DNA from 2 places in the Sphingomonas longa genome. Region 1 is predicted to be linked to the other one. Evidence: predicted binding sites of a transcription regulator. Region 1 holds the regulator's gene; the other holds the start of a gene.
What was found. Region 1 encodes LexA, which represses DNA repair genes until DNA is damaged. Its sites were predicted from a motif close to GTTCCNCNCTTGTTCT; they were not measured.
Positions count from the first base shown of each region.

Region 2: the regulator LexA is predicted to act here: its motif matches at 2,108-2,123, upstream of radA (DNA repair protein RadA).

Region 1 covers NZ_JAFEMC010000001.1:483,020-488,092, reverse strand. The annotation lists gene ILT43_RS02360 (ComEC/Rec2 family competence protein) at 1-1,662, shown strand, start outside; gene lexA (transcriptional repressor LexA) at 1,878-2,549, opposite strand; gene ILT43_RS02350 (molybdopterin molybdotransferase MoeA) at 2,624-3,805, opposite strand; gene ILT43_RS02345 (SulP family inorganic anion transporter) at 3,844-5,073, opposite strand, start outside.
Region 2 covers NZ_JAFEMC010000001.1:305,388-310,460, reverse strand. The annotation lists gene ILT43_RS01495 (PadR family transcriptional regulator) at 1-481, shown strand, start outside; gene ILT43_RS01490 (DUF2218 domain-containing protein) at 478-783, shown strand; gene ILT43_RS01485 (glycosyltransferase family 4 protein) at 893-2,032, opposite strand; gene radA (DNA repair protein RadA) at 2,138-3,511, shown strand; gene ILT43_RS01475 (CvpA family protein) at 3,908-4,471, shown strand; gene ILT43_RS01470 (iron-sulfur cluster assembly scaffold protein) at 4,468-4,917, shown strand; gene ILT43_RS01465 (cation:proton antiporter domain-containing protein) at 4,917-5,073, shown strand, end outside.

The DNA.
Region 1 (5,073 bases):
GCGGATGTGCCGGCGGGCCTGACGCGGCGGGCGGTTATCCGGTTGCGGGCGAGGCTGCTGCCGCCGCCGGATGCGGCGGTGCCGGGGGCGTACAGCTATGCCCGCGCGGCGTGGTTCGCCGGGGTTGGGGCGACGGGGCGGGGCTTTGCACCGGTGCGGATCGTGACGCCGGGTGATGCCGAGCTGGGGCTGCGGGCGACGCTGACGCGGCATATCACCGAGCGGGTGGCGGGGAGTGCGGGCGGTGTGGCGGCGGCGCTGGCGACCGGCGATGTCGGGTCGATTGCGGAGGAGGATGCCGAGGCTATGCGCGCGGCGGGGCTCGCGCATTTGCTGTCGGTGAGCGGGTTGCACATCACTGCTGTCGTGGGTGCGACGATGCTGATCGTGATGCGGCTGCTGGCACTTTGGCCGGCGCTGGCGTTGCGGGTGCGGCTGCCGCTCGTCGCCGCTGCGGTGGGGGCCGGGGCGGCGGTCGGGTACACGCTGTTGACGGGGTCGGAGGTGCCGACGATCCGGTCGTGCGTGGCCGCGCTGCTGGTGCTGGCGGCGCTGGCGCTCGGGCGGGAAGCGATGACGCTGCGGCTGGTGGCGGCGGGGGCGATCGTGGTGCTGATCGCGTGGCCCGAGTCGCTGGCCGGGGCGAGCTTCCAATTGTCGTTTGCCGCCATCACCGCAATCGTGGCGCTGCACGACCATCCGTGGATGCGTGGCTTTGCCGAGGTGCGGGAGAAAGGCCTGCTGCGGCGATGGGGCCGGGGTGCGGTGTTGCTCCTGATGACGGGCGTCGTCGTCGAGGCCGCGTTGATGCCGATCGCGGTGTATCACTTCCATCGTGCCGGATTGTACGGGGCGTTGGCCAATATGGTCGCCATCCCGTGGACGACGTTCGTGGTCATGCCGTTGGAGCTCCTGGCGTTGCTGCTGGACGTGGCGGGGCTGGGTGCGCCGGTGTGGTGGCTGGTGGAGCGGGCTTTGTGGGCGCTGCTGTGGCTGGCGCGGATCGTGGCGTCGGCGCCGGGGGCGGTGCGGGCGTGGCCGGTCATGCCGGACGCGGCGTATGCGCTGATCGTTGTCGGTGGCCTGTGGCTTGCGCTGTGGCGGACGGAGTGGCGGCGCTGGGGTTTGGCCCCGCTGGCCGTCGGTTCCTTGTGGGCGGCGATGACGCCGGCGCCCGATCTGCTGGTGAGCGGGGACGGGCGGCATGCGGCGGTGCGGACCGAATATGGGGCGATGGCGCTGCTGAGGGAGCGGGCCGGCGAGTATATGCAGAACGTGCTGAGCGAGAATGGCGGTGTGAAGGGTGCGCCGATGACGCTGGACGGTTTGCCGGGGGCGGCGTGCAGTGCCGACCTGTGTGCGGTCGATGTTGCCGGGCGGCGGGTGGTGATGACGCGGAGTGCATATCTGGTGCCGGTAAGGGCGCTGATCGCGGCGTGCGTCGGGGCGGATGTGGTGGTGAGCGAGCGGCGCTTGCCGGTCGGGTGTCGGCCGCGGTGGTTGCGGCTGGAACGGGATGTGCTGGCGCGGACCGGGGGCGTTGCCGTCGGGCTGAGCGGGGGGTGGACGGCGACGGTACGGCGGGCCGGGGATGAGCATCCGTGGGTTTTGGCGGCTGGGCGAGAGGATTCGGGGGCGGGGTTCCGTCGTTTCCGACGTTGAACGTTTTCAGTGCCTTGCGGGATCGGACCGCTGGAAGGTTAGGCTAAGGTTAGTCCAATGCGGTGTTTTGGGCCGTCCGATATCTTGAATGACGCGCTTGCGGCGAGGCCCTCCCCCAGCCCCTCCCCGAGGGGAGGGGAGGGGAGCAGAATGGCGCAGAAGGCTCACTCTTCCGCTATAACGCAGCTCCCCTCTGTAGGACAGCGCCCGCCGCTTCAGTCGTAGCGGCGAAGGATGCCGGACAGCTTGCCCTGGATGCGAACCTGCTGCGGACTGTAGCGCTGCGGATCGTAGGCGCGGTTGGCGGGGTCCAGGCGGACCATCGCGCCTTCGCGGCGGAAATACTTCAGCGTCGCTTCGGCGTCCTCGATCAGCGCCACGACGATTTCGCCGTCGCGGGCGGTTTCGGTGCGGCGGACGAGAGCATAGTCGCCGTCGAGAATACCCGCCTCGACCATCGAGTCACCGGCGACTTCGAGCGCGTAATGCTCGCCCGCGCCGAGCAAGGCGGCGGGAACGGCGAGCATCGAGGAGCCTTCGAACGCCTCGATCGGGACACCGGCAGCGATGCGTCCGTGCAACGGGATCTCGACCACGTCGTTCGCAGGCTGGCGAAGTGGAGGAAGTGGAGGCGTCGGAGCCTTCGTCTTCGGTGCCTTCTTGGCGTCGGCACGCTCGGGCATGCGCAACACCTCCAGCGCGCGGGCGCGGTTGGGGAGGCGGCGGATGAACTGGCGTTCCTCCAGCGCGGAGATCAGGCGGTGAACGCCCGACTTGGACTTCAGGTCGAGTGCATCCTTCATCTCCTCGAACGAGGGAGACACCCCCGTCTCGGCGAGGCGATCGTTGATGAAGCAGACCAGCTCGTGCTGCTTGCGCGTGAGCATCGCGTTTCCCTCCGTCGGAACCCGGCTGTCCTTCAGAACAGACGAGGAACCTATATGGAACGCAAAACTTGTCGTCAAGCGATCCCCAAGATTTCCGCCGAGTCGCCGGCCTTTGCGGGCGGCGCATCGGTCGGCCGGACGATGAGGCAGGTCGAGCGCGCGAGCGTCAGCAGCATCGAACTGTCCTGAATCGTAGAGGCATAGGCACGGCCTTCGCGAATTTCCGCCCGCAGATAGTCGGTGCGCGGGCCGTTCGCGGGCAGGTCCTCGCCCAGCAACACCGTGCCAGTCTGCGGCAGCGGATCGCGTGCGCCGGCGAGATGCGCGATCAGCGGGCGGACGAACAACGTCGCGGTGACGAAGGCGGACACCGGATTGCCGGGCAGGCCGAGCACCGCCGCATCGCCAAGGCGGCCGGCCATCATCGGCTTGCCAGGCCGTAGCGCGATCCGCCAGAAGTCGATCGTACCGCCCGCCGCCTCCAGCGCGGGGCGGACGAGATCGTGGTCGCCGACCGACGCGCCACCGGTGGTCACGAGCAGGTCGGCCTCGACCGCAGCGAAGGCGTCCCGCAAGGCGTCGAGCCGGTCGGGCAGGATGCCGAGATCGACGATGTCGACGGGCAGGTCCGCGATCATCGCCGCGAGCATGACGCCGTTCGATTCGGGCAGTTGCGATCCGAGCGGCATCGTTCCGGCAGGGACGAGTTCGTCGCCCGTCGCGGCGATCGCGACGCGAATGCGTCGGCGCACGGGCAGGGTGGCGAGGCCGCCAGTGGCAGCGACGGCGATACGCGCCGGAGTCAGGCGGTCGCCGGTCGCGATCAGGCGGGTGCCGGTGTGGAAGTCGAGTCCGCGCGCGCGGGTGTTGCGGCCGAGGTGACCGGGGCCTTCACCGGCCAGCGTCAGGCGGTCGCCGTCGCGGCCGGCCTCTTCCTGGATCAGCACTGTGTCGGCACCGGCGGGCATCGCGGCACCGGTGAAGATGCGCGTGGCCTGATAAGCGTCGACTGTCCCATCGAAGGGGCGGCCCGCGGCGCTTTCGCCGATCACCGTCCAGGGGCCGGGCAGGTCGGCGAAGCGGATCGCGTAGCCGTCCATCGCCGAAAGGTCCGCCACGGGCTGCGTCCGCGCGGCGAGAATGTCGGCGGCGGCCCATCGGCCCGCGGCGTGCGGGAGCGGCACGTCCTCCGTCGCGACCGGCGGTTTGAGCGCGAACAGGCGGGACTGGGCTTCGGCGACTGGTACGAGCGTCATGCGCGTGCCTTGCCACGCCGGTTGCGCGTGGAACAGCGTCAGTGCGGGGTGACGCCCATCTCCACGCCGGTTTTGTCGTAAAGCGCGAAGCGATCGACGAGATCGGCGCTGGCGCGGTTATAACCGATCACCGTCACCTCCGCACCGTCGCGGCGCAGGCGCGCGACCGCCTTGTCGAGCGCACCCACGGCGGAGATATCCCAGAAATGTGCGGCGGTGACGTCGATCAGGACGTGGGCGGCGGGCTCCGGCATCCGGAAGGCGCGGGTGAAGCGGTCGACCGAGGCGAAGAAGATCTGGCCGGTGACGATGTAGGTGGCGACGGTGCCGTCTTCCGTCCGCTCGACCGCGAACATGCGACGGACCTTATTCGCGAAGAAGATGCCGGACAGCAGCACGCCCGCCAGCACGCCCTGCGCGAGATCGCGGGTGAGGACGACGACCGCGACCGTGACGAGCATGACGACCGAGGATGTCGGCGGGTGGCGGCGCAAATTGGGGATCGAGTTCCAGCTGAACGTGCCGATCGACACCATGACCATTACGGCAACGAGCGCCGGCATCGGGATGCGGCCGACGAACGGACCGAGCACCGCGAGCAGGAACAGCAGGAACACGCCCGCGGTCAGCGTCGACAGGCGGGTGCGGCCGCCGGACGTGACGTTGATGACCGACTGCCCGATCATCGCGCAGCCGCCCATGCCGGCGACGAGCGCGGCGGCGATGTTGGCAGTGCCCTGACCGGCGCACTCGCGACGCTTGTCGCTGTCGGTGTCGGTCATGTCGTCGACAATCTGCGCGGTCAGCAGCGATTCGAGCAGGCCAACCGCGGCCATCGTCAGCGAATAGGGGAGGATGATGCGCAGCGTGTCGAGCGTCAGCGGCACCTGCGGAAGGTGCAGGCTGGGCAGCCCCTGCGGCAGCGCGCCCATGTCGCCGACCGTGGTGACCGGCACGTTCAGGCCGATACCGATCGCCGCCAGCACGAGGATCGCGACGAGCGGGGAAGGGACCGCTTTCGTCAGGCGCGGCAGGAGGTAGATGATCGCGAGACCGGCCGCGACCATCGCGTACGTCTCCCACCCACGCCCGATCAGTTGCGGTAGCTGCGCCATGAAGATGAGGATTGCGAGCGCGTTGACGAAGCCGGTGATGACCGAGCGCGAGACGAACTGCATCAGCAGATCGAGCCGCGCGAGACCGGCGAGCATCTGGATCAGACCCATCAAAATCGTCGCGGCGAAGAGGTATTCGACGCCGTGGTCGCG
Region 2 (5,073 bases), 180 kb from region 1:
AGGACGACCGGGACGCGGTCGTCGCATGTTCGACGGCAGCGAGCTTCGCCTGATCCTGTTGAAGCTGATCGCGGACGAACCGAGCCACGGTTACGACCTGATTCGCCGGATCGAGGCGCTGACCGGCGGTGCCTATGCTCCCAGCCCGGGCGTGGTCTATCCGACGCTGACGCTGCTGGACGAGATGGGCCAGATCGGGGAGCAGCAGGCAGAGGGCACCAAGAAGCGCTTCGCCGCCACCGACGACGGGCGCGTACATCTGGCGGAACGCGAGGAGGAGGTTGCGGCGCTGATGCAGCGTCTGACTGCGATGGGGGAGCAGAGCGAGCGGACCGATCGCGAACAGGCCCGTCGTGCGATGTGGAATCTGGGGCAGGCGGTGCGCGGCCGGTTGAAGCGCGGCGACGTGTCGGAAGAGACGTTGCATGAGGTGGTCGGTCTGATCGACGAACTCGCCCAGAAGATCGAGCGCCTGAAATGAGCGGCGCACCGACGATCTGGGTCGCCCGCGTGCCGACGCCATCTGCCAGCCGCTATCTCCAGCAGCTTGCCAAGCACTGGAGCCACAAGATGACCGTCTCCTTCACCGAGGAGGAGGGCACGATCGACTTCCCCAACGGATCGAAGCTGGAGATGCGGGCCGACCCGGAGACGCTCGACATCCTGTTGACCGTGCCGGAGGGCGAGGACACCGCCCGCATGCGCGAGGTGGTCGCAAGCCACCTGGACCGCTTTGCCTTCCGCGAAGCGCCGCTGACCTTCGATTGGCGGGCGGGGGAGTAGCGGCCATCGTGCTCCCGCGCAGGCGGGAGCCCATTGGTGCGGAGCCGGCTGTTGTCCTGCTTGGCCACCGGGTTCCCGCTTCTGCGGGAACATGGGTCAGACGTTCAAGCTACCCCTTCAGCTCCAGATACGTATCCAGCACCGCCTGATTGATCGCCTCCCAGCGATACCCCGCCGCCCTGGCATGCCCCGCTTCGCCCATCGATCGGCGAAGGGCGGGATCGCCGGCGATGCGGGCGATCGCGTCGGCATAGGCGGCGGGATCGCGCGGCGAGACGAGGAAGCCGGTAATGCCTTCCTCGACCAGATCGGTCGTTCCGGTCGCGCGCGCCGCAACCACGGGCACGGCCGCGGCCATCGCCTCCAGCGTGACGTTGCCGAACGTCTCCGTCACGGACGGGTTGAAGAAGGTATCGAGCGAGGCGACCGCGCGGCCGAGCGCGTCGCCGCGCTGGAAACCGGCGAAGGCGGCGTCCGGCACTTCCTTTGCGAACCAGTCGCGCGCGGGGCCGTCGCCGATCACCACCACGCGGTGGCGCACGTTGCGCTCGGTCAACGCGCGCGCGATGTCGGCGAAGACGTCGAGCCCCTTTTCCTTCACCAGTCGCCCCACGAAGCCCACCGCGAGCTCGTCGTCGGCCACGCCGAGCGACCTACGCCACGCCATGTCCCGGCGCGCTGGCGAAAAGCGGTCGTGATTGACGCCGCGCGACCAGATGCCGATCGGCGTCGTCACGCCCCAGCCGCGCAGCACCTGCGCCATGCTGTCGCCGGGCACCAGCACGGTATCGACCCGCCCATAGAAACGCGCGAGCAGCCGCTCCAACGGCCGCTCCAGCGCCGATAAATGGTAGTAGCGCAGATACGTCTCGAATCGGGTGTGCAGCGAGGCGACGGTGGTGATGCCGTGGGCGCGCGCCCAACTGATCGCGCGGTGACCGAGGATGTCAGGGGCGGAGACGTGCACGACATTGGGGGCGAACGCTTCCAGATCGCGGCGGACCTTCGCAGGCAAACCGCGCGCGATCCGGTATTCGCCGCGTCCGCCGGGGATCGGCACCGCCGGCACGTCGACCAGATCGCCGGTGGCGGGAAAAGCGGGCTGCGGTACGGTCGGCGAATAGACGCGCACCGTGACACCCTGCGCCAGCAGATGTCCCACCAGCAGGTTCAGCGCCTGGTTAGCCCCATCGCGCACGTAATTGTAATTGCCGCTGAAGAGCGCGACGCGAAGGTCCTTCGGCTGCATGGTGGCGGGGCCATAGCGGGGGTTGCGGCGATTGACCATCCGCAGCCCCTGTCGATGTCGGCGGCGAGCGATTGTGTTCCCGTCCCGTTCCGCTATGTACGATGCATGGCGAAGCTCCAGAAACGCTATGTGTGTCAGGCCTGCGGCTCGGTCGCGTCCCGGTGGCAGGGGCAGTGCGCCGACTGCGCCGAGTGGAACACGCTGGTCGAGGAAGCCCCGGCGGTCGTCACGCCGTTCCACGCCAAGCACAATCTTCAGGGTGGCGGGCGGTCAATCGTGCTGACCGCGCTCGACGCCAATGTCGCGCTTCCGGCGCGCCTGCCCAGCGGCGTAGCCGAGTTCGACCGGGCGCTGGGTGGCGGCTTCGTCGAGGGATCGGCGACGTTGATCGGCGGCGATCCCGGCATCGGCAAATCGACGCTGTTGCTTCAGGCGGCGGCAAAGATGGCACTCGCCGGACATAGCGTCGCCTATGTTTCGGGCGAGGAAGCCGCGGATCAGGTCCGGCTGCGCGCGCGCCGATTGGGTCTCGGCTCCGCACCGGTGCAACTCGCCGCCGCGACCTCGACGCGCGACATCCTGACGACGCTGTCGCAGGGGGCGCCGCCGACCCTGCTGGTGATCGACTCGATCCAGACGATGCACAGCGACCTGATCGAGGGCGCGCCCGGCACCGTCAGTCAGGTACGTGCTTCGGCGCAGGAACTGATCCGCTTCGCCAAGGAGCGCGGCACGGCTTTGGTACTGGTCGGACACGTAACCAAGGACGGCAGCATCGCCGGCCCGCGCGTTCTGGAGCATATGGTCGACACGGTGCTCGCCTTCGAGGGGGAGCGGTCGCACCAGTATCGTATCCTGCGCGCGATTAAAAACCGCTTCGGCGGCACCGACGAGATCGGCGTATTCTCTATGCAGACCGAGGGACTTGCGGAGGTCGCAAATCCGTCCGCGCTGTTCCTGACCCAGCGCGAGGAGGGGATGACGGGCGCGACGGTGTTCCCAGCGCTGGAGGGAACGCGGCCGGTGCTGGTCGAGATCCAGGCGCTGACGGTTCGCCTCGCCAGCGGCGCGACGCCGCGGCGGGCGGTGGTCGGCTGGGATTCGGGACGGCTGGCGATGATCCTCGCGGTGCTGGAGGCGCGGTGCGGGCTCAGCTTCTCGTCGGCGGAAGTGTATCTGAACATCGCCGGCGGCTACCGCGTGCAGGATCCCGCCGCCGACATGGCGGTCGCCGCCGCGCTCGTTTCCGCGATGAGCGAACGGCCGGTGCCCGCCGACGCAGTGGCGTTCGGCGAAGTCGCGTTGTCCGGAGAGATCAGGCCCGTCGCGCACGGCCCCTTGCGCCTGAAGGAGGCCGCGAAGCTCGGGTTCGAGCGGGCGCTGGTGCCCTCGGTGATGGCGAAGGACGACGGGCCGCTGCGTCTGTCCGGCTTCCGCACGCTGGCGCAGTTCGTGGATCACATGCTGGGGCGTGGGTAGAGTACGATCGACCCTCACGATCGGCGTCGGCATTGCGGTCTTTCCGCGTCGCGCCGAACGTGTTTGGGGGCGACGCTCTGAAAACCCCTGTGACTTGCGCCTCTTGCCGATCGGCTCGACGGTGGACGGACCCCGGAATAGCTCGATAAGGTGTGCTCTTCGCGCAGGGACAACGGCCTGCCCGACTTCGCTTGTGCTCCCGACCGGAGCGTCAATCCGCACTGGGCACTGTGGCGTTGGATCGACGGTCAACGGCTTCCGTCCCTAACCCCAAAGCGAGGTGCAGATTACGTCGCCGAGCGATGTCGCACGCACACCGCCGCCAGAGGTGGCCTTGCGCACGCCCAGCAAATCGTGTCTCGACTTCGCGCGATACGAACGCTTTGAGTCTGCCGCATGACCTCCCTCGATATCGTCGTCCTCGTTGCGGTCGTCGGGTCCGCCTTGCTCGGCCTGAAGCGCGGCTTCGTTGCGGAGGTGCTCGCGTTGTTCGCGTGGGTGGCAATGGTCGCGGCCTTGAAGCTGTTCCACATCACGCTGGCGCAGGCGCTGACGGGCGTGGTCGGCACCGTGTCGGGCGCGGCAGTGCTGGCGTTCGTGCTGATCGTCGCCGTCACCTATTTCGGCGGCAAGCTCGTCGCCAATGCGATCGGATCGCGGACGCGCACATCGGTCCTTGGGCCGCTCGACCGGGCGCTGGGGTTCGGGTTCGGCGCACTCAAGGGGCTGATCCTCGCCAGCCTCGTCTTCCTGCTGGCGGCTTTGGTGCTCGACACGATCGGCGGCGGACCGACGCGCCGACCGGAATGGATGACCAAGAGCCGCACCTATCCGTTGCTGAACGCAACGAGCGCCGGCATCGCCGACTTCGTGGATCGCCGCCGCCGCGGTCAGCCGGTCTTCGGCGCGCGCACGCCGCCGTCCTCCTCGTCGGAGAACAGTGCGGGAGCCGCCGAATGACCGCCAACCTGTACAACACCGAAATCCTGCGCCTCGCCTCTTCGATCGCGCATCACGAGCGACTGGCCGATCCCGCCGGCACCAGCGAGAGGCGGTCGGCGATCTGCGGCAGCCGCGTCACCGTCGATCTCGATCTCGGCCCCGACGGCCGCGTCGCGAAAGTCGGGCTGCTCGTCCGCGCCTGCGCGCTGGGGCAGGCGTCGTCGTCGCTGCTGGCGGAACACATCCTCGGCAAGACTCCGCAGGAACTGGCCGACGCGCGCGACACGCTGACGGCTTGGCTGGCGGCGGGACAGGGTGACGCACCGGCATGGCCGGGGCTCGCCGTCTTCGCTCCCGCGCTGAGCTATACCGCGCGTCATCCCTCGATCCGGCTCGCGTTCGAAGCCGCGGCCGAGGCCGCCGAACAGGCGGCGGAACGGATGACGACGGGGCAAAACGCCTGATGGAGCATGAACAGATTTCGTTACTGCGCGACGGCGCGATCCTGCTGGGTGCGGGATTGTTCTGCGTGCTGCTGTTCCGCCGCCTCGGCCTCGGCGCGACGCTCGGTTATCTCGTCGCGGGCGCGGCGGTGGGGCCGCATGTGCTGGGCCTCGTCG